2 regions of the Paenibacillus sp. FSL R7-0302 genome follow, and region 2 is predicted to be linked to the other one. Evidence: a T-box and tRNA genes for the amino acid it is inferred to sense, from the RefSeq annotation. Region 2 holds a T-box; the other holds one or more tRNA genes.
The links. The T-box of region 2 lies ahead of MKY96_RS02965 (arginine--tRNA ligase). A T-box ahead of a tRNA ligase gene usually reads a tRNA of that ligase, here a tRNA-Arg.

Region 1 (4,412 bases), 170 kb from region 2:
TTTTGTCATCAAGACCAATCCCACGGAGCAGATTCCCCGGGCCATTGAAAAAGCAACGCGGCTGCTGGAAAAGGAACAAGAGCAGAAGCAGAAGCTAAGACAGCTGGAGAGCAAGATTCATGACAATCTGTCTGAAATCAGCGAGAAATTTCTGAAGGAGGCCGTCGAAGGCCTGATCAGCGATGAAGCCGGTTTATTCAGCCGCTCCAGAGAGCTGGGACTGCAGCTGGAGAACTATTTCGGGGTCTATATGGAGGTTAAGGATATGCCCGGCCCCCATGCCTCTGCTGGAGCGCAGACCAATGATCATCACCGGTTCCTGGCCTCCATCCGCCAGTTCCTTACACTGGCGTTCGCGGAACGTCCCTTTTATATTCTGAATATGGAGAAAAACACCCTTCTGGCGATTGTCTCCATGGGCAGCGATCCGGCAGCCTTCTCCACCCAGACCCTGCTCACGATCAGCAACGAAATTCTGGCCATGGCCGAGCACTTCCGGCAATACCATGTCAATATCGGCATCAGCCTGCTGCACCGGGATGTGCTGACCCTGCCCGGAGCTTACCAGGAGGCCCGCGAGGCGCTGCAGGGCAGCTTTTATAACGATAATTATGTTGCCGTGTATATGCCTCATGCGAGCCAGACCCTCACTCCCGGTGCTCCTCCCCATCATGCTGCCGAGCAGATTGCCGAATATCTGCAGCAAGGACAGAGCGATCAGGCTCTCCAGCAGCTGGATCAGCTGCTCAAGAGCTACCGGAACCACCAAGAGCCGATGGAGAATGTAAAAGTAGCTTGCCTGCTTATCGCGTCCTACTGCTTCCGTCTGCTGAGTGCGAGTCAGCCCTTCGAACCGCAGATGGATGAGAACCAGTCGGCGGTGTACAAGCACATTCAAGAGAGCAAGAGCATCCAGGTGCTCGCAGATATCCTCATGCGCCTCATTCAGAGCTGCTCGAAGGCCATTGCGCAGAATGACAACCAGCCCAATTACATCGTCATCGAATGCCAGAAATATATACGGGAGCATTACAACCAGAACCTGAATCTGCAGATTATTGCCGACCATATCCATATCAACAGCAGCTACCTCAGCCGCCTGTACAAAAAAGTAACCGGCGAGTCCATCATCGACGTCATCAATAAATACCGGATTGAAATGGCCAAGAAGCTGCTGCGCAACCCTGCCAGCAAAGTCTTTGAAGTCGCCGAAGCCGTCGGCATTGAGACCCCGGCCTATTTCACCCATGTCTTCTCCAAGTACACCGGGATGAGCCCCAAGGAATACAAGCTGAATTATTCACAGCTGAATTAACGTCAAAAGCCGCTGAGTTTAAAAAATTTTTTTTGTATAAAATTATGATTAATACAAATAGAGCCTGAAAGCAGGGCTAAATCAGTTATTATAGTTTCAGTGCAATAAAAAGAACAAAATGCCTGCGGCATCCCGAATGTGATCGGTTTTTCGACCATATCCGGCCCACACGCCTCCTCCCGCACCGAATGTAGTCGGTTTTTCGACCATATCCGGCCCACACGCCTCTGCCGCACCGAATGTAGTCGGTTTTTCGACCATATCCGGCCCACTCGCCTCTCCCGCACCGAATGTGATCGGTTTTTCGACCATATCCGGCCCACTCGCCTCTGCCGCACCGAATGTGGCCGGTTTTTTGACCATATCCGGCTGTTCGGTGAAATCAGCGAAGTCATTCCTATTATTGATCCAGAATATAGTCATACTGCCGATGCTCCAAGACACTTACCCCCAACTTTATGGACAACTTATCCACATCGGACGTAAATCAATCAACAAAAAAAGGGTTATGACATTGTCCAAAATACAATGTCATAACCCTTTTGTTAGTACCGGCGAGAGGACTCGAACCTCCACGGTTTCCCACTCGATTTTGAGTCGAGCGCGTCTGCCATTCCGCCACGCCGGCTTAATATCTTATATATCCGCTATGGATAATTAAATTTTAGATGAAAACCATTCAGTAAAATAATAATGGCGCGCCCTGAGAGATTCGAACTCCCGACCTTTTGATTCGTAGTCAAACGCTCTATCCAGCTGAGCTAAGGGCGCAAATTATGGAGCGGACGACGGGAATCGAACCCGCGACCCTCGCCTTGGCAAGGCGATGCTCTACCGCTGAGCCACGTCCGCACACGGTATGTATTCAATTGCTTCAATAAAAATGGCGGAACCGACGGGATTCGAACCCGCGATCTCCTGCGTGACAGGCAGGCATGTTAGGCCAACTACACCACGGTTCCAAAATAATATTGCGGGGGCAGGATTTGAACCTGCGGCCTTCGGGTTATGAGCCCGACGAGCTACCGGGCTGCTCCACCCCGCGTCATTAATAAAATATTCTCTTCTTGCTAGTTAAGTCTCCATGGTGGAGGCTGAGGGGTTCGAACCCCCGACCCTCTGCTTGTAAGGCAGATGCTCTCCCAGCTGAGCTAAGCCTCCATCGAAGAAGCAACTTAATGATCATAACACATTTTCATGAGATATACAACCATTAATTTATCAAAGATGAAATTGGTGACTCGTATGGGATACTCTTCACTTCGTTACGAGATTGCGATGTAATCCTTACGAAGCTTATGCTTCAACGAACCCTGGGAATTCTCATCCCATCACTCAAAGAAGAAATTGGTGACTCGTATGGGATTCGAACCCATGTTACCTCCGTGAAAGGGAGGTGTCTTAACCCCTTGACCAACGAGCCAAATTAGCAAACAATCTTTCGACAACAAAAAATATTATATCATATAAAATAGATTAATACAATAGAAATATTATTATTCTATTCATTGTATGCACAATCAAAAAACAAAAAACCACCATTGATAATCAACAGTGGTCTTAAGTGCTTGGCAACGTCCTACTCTCCCAGGACCCTTCGGTCCAAGTACCATCGGCGCTGGAGGGCTTAACGGTCGTGTTCGGGATGGGTACGTGTGGAACCCCTCCGCTATCGCCACCAAACATGATTTTTCGAAGCTTCCGCTTCTCGAAATCGCTGCGAGAAAATATCCGTCCCCAGAAAGGACCTGCAGCTTAAGGTGTACCAGGCTTGATCGCCTGAAAACTGAATCCGAAACGAATCTGCGAATTATTTTTTGGATAAGCCCTCGACCGATTAGTATTGGTCAGCTCCATGCATTGCTGCACTTCCACCTCCAACCTATCTACCTCGTCGTCTTCAAGGGGTCTTACATACTGGGAAATCTCATCTTGAGGGGGCTTCACGCTTAGATGCTTTCAGCGCTTATCCCGTCCGTACGTAGCTACTCAGCCATGCTCCTGGCGGAACAACTGATGCACCAGCGGTACGTCCATCCCGGTCCTCTCGTACTAAGGACAGCTCCTCTCAAATTTCCTGCGCCCACGACAGATAGGGACCGAACTGTCTCACGACGTTCTGAACCCAGCTCGCGTACCGCTTTAATGGGCGAACAGCCCAACCCTTGGGACCTACTTCAGCCCCAGGATGCGATGAGCCGACATCGAGGTGCCAAACCTCCCCGTCGATGTGGACTCTTGGGGAGATAAGCCTGTTATCCCCAGGGTAGCTTTTATCCGTTGAGCGATGGCCCTTCCATGCGGTACCACCGGATCACTAAGTCCGACTTTCGTCCCTGCTCGACTTGTAGGTCTCGCAGTCAAGCTCCCTTATGCCTTTGCACTCTGCGAATGATTTCCAACCATTCTGAGGGAACCTTTGAACGCCTCCGTTACTCTTTAGGAGGCGACCGCCCCAGTCAAACTGCCCGCCTGACACGGTCCCCGTACCCGCTAAGGGCACTAGGTTAGAACCTAGATACGATCAGGGTGGTATCCCAACGGCGCCTCCGCAGAAGCTTGCGCTCCTGCCTCACCGGCTCCCACCTATCCTGTACAGATCGTACCCAAATTCAATATCAAGCTGCAGTAAAGCTCCATGGGGTCTTTCCGTCTTGTCGCGGGTAACCTGCATCTTCACAGGTATTAAAATTTCACCGGATCTCTCGTTGAGACAGCGCCCAAGTCGTTACGCCATTCGTGCGGGTCAGAATTTACCTGACAAGGAATTTCGCTACCTTAGGACCGTTATAGTTACGGCCGCCGTTTACTGGGGCTTCGGTTCACAGCTTCGGGTTTAACCCCTAACCGCTCCCCTTAACCTTCCAGCACCGGGCAGGCGTCAGCCCGTATACTTCGCCTTGCGGCTTCGCACAGACCTGTGTTTTTGCTAAACAGTCGCTTGGGCCTTTTCACTGCGGCCCCCTCGGGCTATTCACCCTACCGAGGCACCCCTTCTCCCGAAGTTACGGGGTCATTTTGCCGAGTTCCTTAACGAGAGTTCTTCCGCGCGCCTTAGAATTCTCTTCTCGCCTACCTGTGTCGGTTTGCGGTACGG
Region 2 (4,412 bases):
GAGAATCGGACAAGCCGAGTAGAAGTTACTGAACAACGAGGCCAGGGAGTGGGCATAGTTACAAATCGTATTCGGCGTAAGCTCCCGGCTAGCTGTATAGAGTGTGTCTTGCCACAAGCTGAGCTGTCTCAGCAGGGCAAGCTCAGCCGCTTCGAGCTGCGCCGGGAACAGCGGCACCCCGCCAACGTCACTCACATCACCCGCCGCAGCGGCCTTACTAAGCACGCGCTGCGCCCGCGCATAGGCGTACATCAGGTAGACACCGGTATTTCCGGAGATTTCCATTGCCTGCTTGAAGTCGAACACAATTTCGGTGCCCAGATTGAAGCGCAGCAGGTAGTAACGGATGGCAGCGGTGGCGATGAGCCGGCTGGACAGGCCGTTTTTGTCCGAACGGGTGGATTCAATCATGTCTTCCATGAGCCGGACCAGCTCGGTTACCTTAATGCCGATTCCCTGGCGCCCGGACATGGCGTAGGAGCTTTTGCCGCTGGAGGTATCAATGCCCAGTCCGGCCGCAGAAGCGGGACTCAGCGAGACCACCCCATAGCTGACATGATGCAGCGCGTCTGCCTGCGCACCGAATCCCAGTGCCTTGAGCGCCTGCTTGACCATCTGCTGCGGATATTCCTGCCGGTAATCGATGACGTTCACGACCTGGTCCGCCCGTCCAAAGGGCAGAGCCTGTCCGCTCAAGCCGGTCGTCCACAGTCCGCTCTGAAATTCGCTGTAGCTGAAATTCTTCTCCAGCAGTCCGAACTTCCACAGATGATAGGCGATGTCCTTGGCAGTATAGGTCAGAATTCCGTTCGAGCGCACCAGCACCTTATCCTTCTGATGCTCCTCCAGCGTGTCTGGTGTAGCGTCTTCTGCGGGTTGCTTCAGAATCCAGCAGCCTGCCAGCTTGCCTTCGGTCTCCTGCACGAAGATCTCCGTCTGCGACAGAAGCTCGAATGCCGAGGCCCAGAAGCCCTCCTTCAGAATGCTGCTCTCCCACACCAGCAGATCGTAGTCAATGCCGAACCCCCGCATCTCCTCTACATGCTCTTTCACAATCTGCCCGGCGACGAGGTTGCCAATCCAGGCAATATTACCATGGCCCTTCTCCAGTGCAAGAAGAATCTCGGTCCGCTTCTGCACCATTTCCGGCTGCTGCGCGTACGTTTTGTTAATCTCGGCATAGATGTCCCAGCAGTAGTCTCCGAACCGGACATGGGCTCCCGCCAGCGGAACATTCAGCAGACCGGCTACGGTATCTGCCAGCTGATTGCCGAGATCATCCACGTAGTTGTGTACCTCAACAGTATGGCCGGTCGCCCGCAGTACTCTCACCAGCGCATCTCCGATACAGGAGTTTCTCAGGTGCCCGATGTGAAGGCTTTTATTCGGATTAACGGATGTATGCTCGACAATCACCTTCGATCCTCCTGCATACTGAGGCAATGTGAAATTTCCCTTCGCCCGTGCCCAGGCCTGCCAATCCAGATACATATTAATAAACCCCGGACCGGCGACCTCGGTTCTTAGCACCAGTCCGTGAACAGAGCCCGAAGCTTCGAGCTCGGCGGCGATCAGCCCGGCAATGGCCAGCGGAGCTTTGCGCAAAGGGCGGGCCAGCTGCATGGCGATATTACTTGAATAATCCCCGTGGTCGGCACTCGCCGGCTGCTCCAGGGCAACATTTACTTCAGCGATGGCGGGCACGCCCAGGGTTAGCACGATTTTGTGAACAGACTGCTTCAAGCTCTCTTGAATGAGCTCACTTAGCATTGGCATGAATAACAACCTCCTGAATAAAATAACGACAAAAAAGCCTTCATCTCCTAAGAGACGAGGCTTGTGCGCTCGCGGTACCACTCTCGTTGCTGAGCCTTACGGTTCAGCCACCTTACAGGTTAACGGTCCTCGGCCGGGGCTTCCTACTACAAGGTTCAGAAGTCCATCTCACGGGTGCGCTTCATGGTTCTAATCTGTACCGGCTTCCACTTTCCCGGCTCGCTGGGGACTAGATATAAGACCATTACTCTCCCGGTCATCGATTGAATATGGATTTGTATCAGTATAGCGAATTTCTGAAAGAAAGCAAGAGCAGATTGCTGTGCAGCAGGAGTCCTCCGGTTAAAAATTACACGTCACTAGGCGCCCCTGTCAGATTCTTGATGTCCGTTGAACCATAAATCAGCAGCAGAATTGCAATAATCAGCAGGAGTCCGCCGGCAAATCCTTCTCCGTCAAAACTGTCCATAGCCCCGTACCTCACTTTCACTTCCGTATGTGTTCAGGTGTTTTCGGCTTTCTTTTTTAGAGCAGCCATGATCTCGTTCAGCGTCAGGCTGCTGTTGTCATCGAGGAAGCTGACCAGCTTATCGACGTTGTCACTACTTAGATCGCTTAAGGTTTTATATTTGCCTACCAGACTGACGAACATCGACGCGTCCGTGTACATCTGGATAGAGTCTACTTTGAGCTTGCCGGTCAACAGAAGGGCTGCTACGGCAAATTCAAGCCCCTTAGGTGTCTGGGTTTTGGAGCTGGACGGTGATTTTTTGGCGGCGGGCTTCTTTCCTTTTCCAGGAGGGGGCATGGGAGTCCCTTCTTCCGTTCGGCGTTCGTATGAAGAAAGCGCAGCCCATGGGCGGTCTTTCCTTATTCAAGGATATGCGTGCCTGCGGTCATTGGTGAATAGGCTCAGGCCTGTGTCCACACCGTTATGCCAATGCTTGAATATGAATATGTCGAGCGATTAAACTCAATCGCCGAGACAGAGTTTAGAGGCAGAAGGGAGGGAGCGGGATGGCGATATTATCAACAGGACCTATTGAGAATAATGCCGTTTCAGGGGTCAGACCTACACAGACTGTTACAGTAAGAATAGTGAAGCGGGATACTGCTGTCACTTCGGCTGTCAGCATTCAGGGTTATGTACTGGGAACGACAAGAACGCTGTATGTAAGTGAACTTATTAATGTTGCTCCTAATGAAGCGGTGACCAGAAGTTATTTTGCCGATCTGGATGCCTATGAATTTGTATTTACGACTGAAGAAGCAGATGAAGAGGAGATCGGAATTTCAGTATGGGGAAAAACATCATCCGGTCAGCTGGTGAATGCTCATCGTGTGGTTGCACATGAGCAACTAAACCCTGAAGTATAAATTCCCGTTAAAAACGATTATAAACAGGAGGACTGAACACAATGAGTTTTTTATCCACAGGACCCATAGAAAATAATAGGGTTAACGGAGTGAGACCAACTACCCAGGTTACGGTAAGGATTGATAACCGCAGCGATACTACTGCCTCAACAATAACAGTTAAAGGTTATTATTTGAGCGGCGGAGTGAGAAATCTGTATGTCAGCGAGGCAAATAATGTTAACCCGAATCAGTCGGTAACTAAAACCTATTTTGCCGATCTGGACGCTTTTGAATTTACATTTGTGACATCTGTGACTGCGGATGACCCAATCCAGGTATCAGTCTGGGGCAAGAGCAGTACCGGGGCGTTGGTTACTGCTCACCGCCTGGTCTCAGAGGAATTGCTAGGGGAAGGTTCCGGCACTGCCGGAACCACCGGTCCGGCAGGAGCAACAGGTCCAGCAGGTCCGGCAGGAGCAACAGGTCCAGCAGGTCCAGCAGGAGCAACAGGTCCTGCTGGTTCTGGCGGCGGAGCAACCGGAGAGACAGGGCCTGTCGGCGCGACAGGGCCAACTGGAGTTACTGGTGCGACAGGCAATGTGGGCGAGACCGGCGCCAGAGGACTTACAGGTCCAGGCGGCGGAGCGGCCGGTGATACCGGCGCGACAGGTGAGACAGGGCCGACCGGTGTGACAGGAGCAGGTGAGACTGGAGCGACAGGCGTGACCGGTATGACAGGTGAGACAGGACCGACAGGGCCGACCGGTGTGACAGGAGCAGCTGAGACAGGAGCGACAGGCGTGACCGGTATGACAGGAATAACAGGGCCGACTGGTGTGACAGGAGCAGGTGAGACTGGGGCAACAGGTGTGACCGGCATGACAGGAATAACAGGGCCGACCGGTGTGACAGGAGCAGGTGAGACTGGGCCGACCGGCATGACCGGAGCTACAGGCTCAGGGGCAATTATCCCTTATGCATCCGGGATTCCTGCAGAAATGACGACTGTCGTGGGAGGAGTGAACAATACCTCCAGTCTGGTGGGCTTCGGCAACACCGTGACAGGCGTTGCAGGCGTGCCAGCCGGAACCATTGATCTGACAGGGGCGGCTGGCACAATGCTCAATGTTGCCTTCTCTGTGCCCCACGATGGCACCATAACTTCACTGGCGGCTTATTTCAGCACATCGGATACAGTCGCACTCACAGGATCTACAATGACTGTAACGGCACAATTGTATCAATCGGTTACTCCGAATAATACATTCATCCCTGTT

Region 1: it has a tRNA-Arg gene. The T-box ahead of MKY96_RS02965 (arginine--tRNA ligase) is inferred to sense a tRNA for this amino acid. The anticodon was not compared.

Annotation. Positions count from the first base shown of each region.
Region 1 covers NZ_JBBOWB010000001.1:832,621-837,032, reverse strand. Annotated here, with positions in the region: gene MKY96_RS03700 (response regulator) at 1-1,315, shown strand, start outside; gene MKY96_RS03695 (hypothetical protein) at 1,412-1,738, opposite strand; tRNA gene MKY96_RS03690 (tRNA-Leu) at 1,865-1,943, opposite strand; tRNA gene MKY96_RS03685 (tRNA-Arg) at 2,010-2,086, opposite strand; tRNA gene MKY96_RS03680 (tRNA-Gly) at 2,093-2,167, opposite strand; tRNA gene MKY96_RS03675 (tRNA-Asp) at 2,200-2,277, opposite strand; tRNA gene MKY96_RS03670 (tRNA-Met) at 2,287-2,360, opposite strand; tRNA gene MKY96_RS03665 (tRNA-Val) at 2,401-2,476, opposite strand; tRNA gene MKY96_RS03660 (tRNA-Glu) at 2,664-2,738, opposite strand; rRNA gene rrf (5S ribosomal RNA) at 2,882-2,998, opposite strand; rRNA gene MKY96_RS03650 (23S ribosomal RNA) at 3,133-4,412, opposite strand, start outside.
Region 2 covers NZ_JBBOWB010000001.1:667,384-671,795, forward strand. Annotated here, with positions in the region: gene MKY96_RS02965 (arginine--tRNA ligase) at 1-1,770, opposite strand, end outside; T-box leader at 1,824-2,045, opposite strand; gene MKY96_RS02970 (hypothetical protein) at 2,279-2,584, opposite strand; gene MKY96_RS02975 (hypothetical protein) at 2,794-3,153, shown strand; gene MKY96_RS02980 (exosporium glycoprotein BclB-related protein) at 3,195-4,412, shown strand, end outside.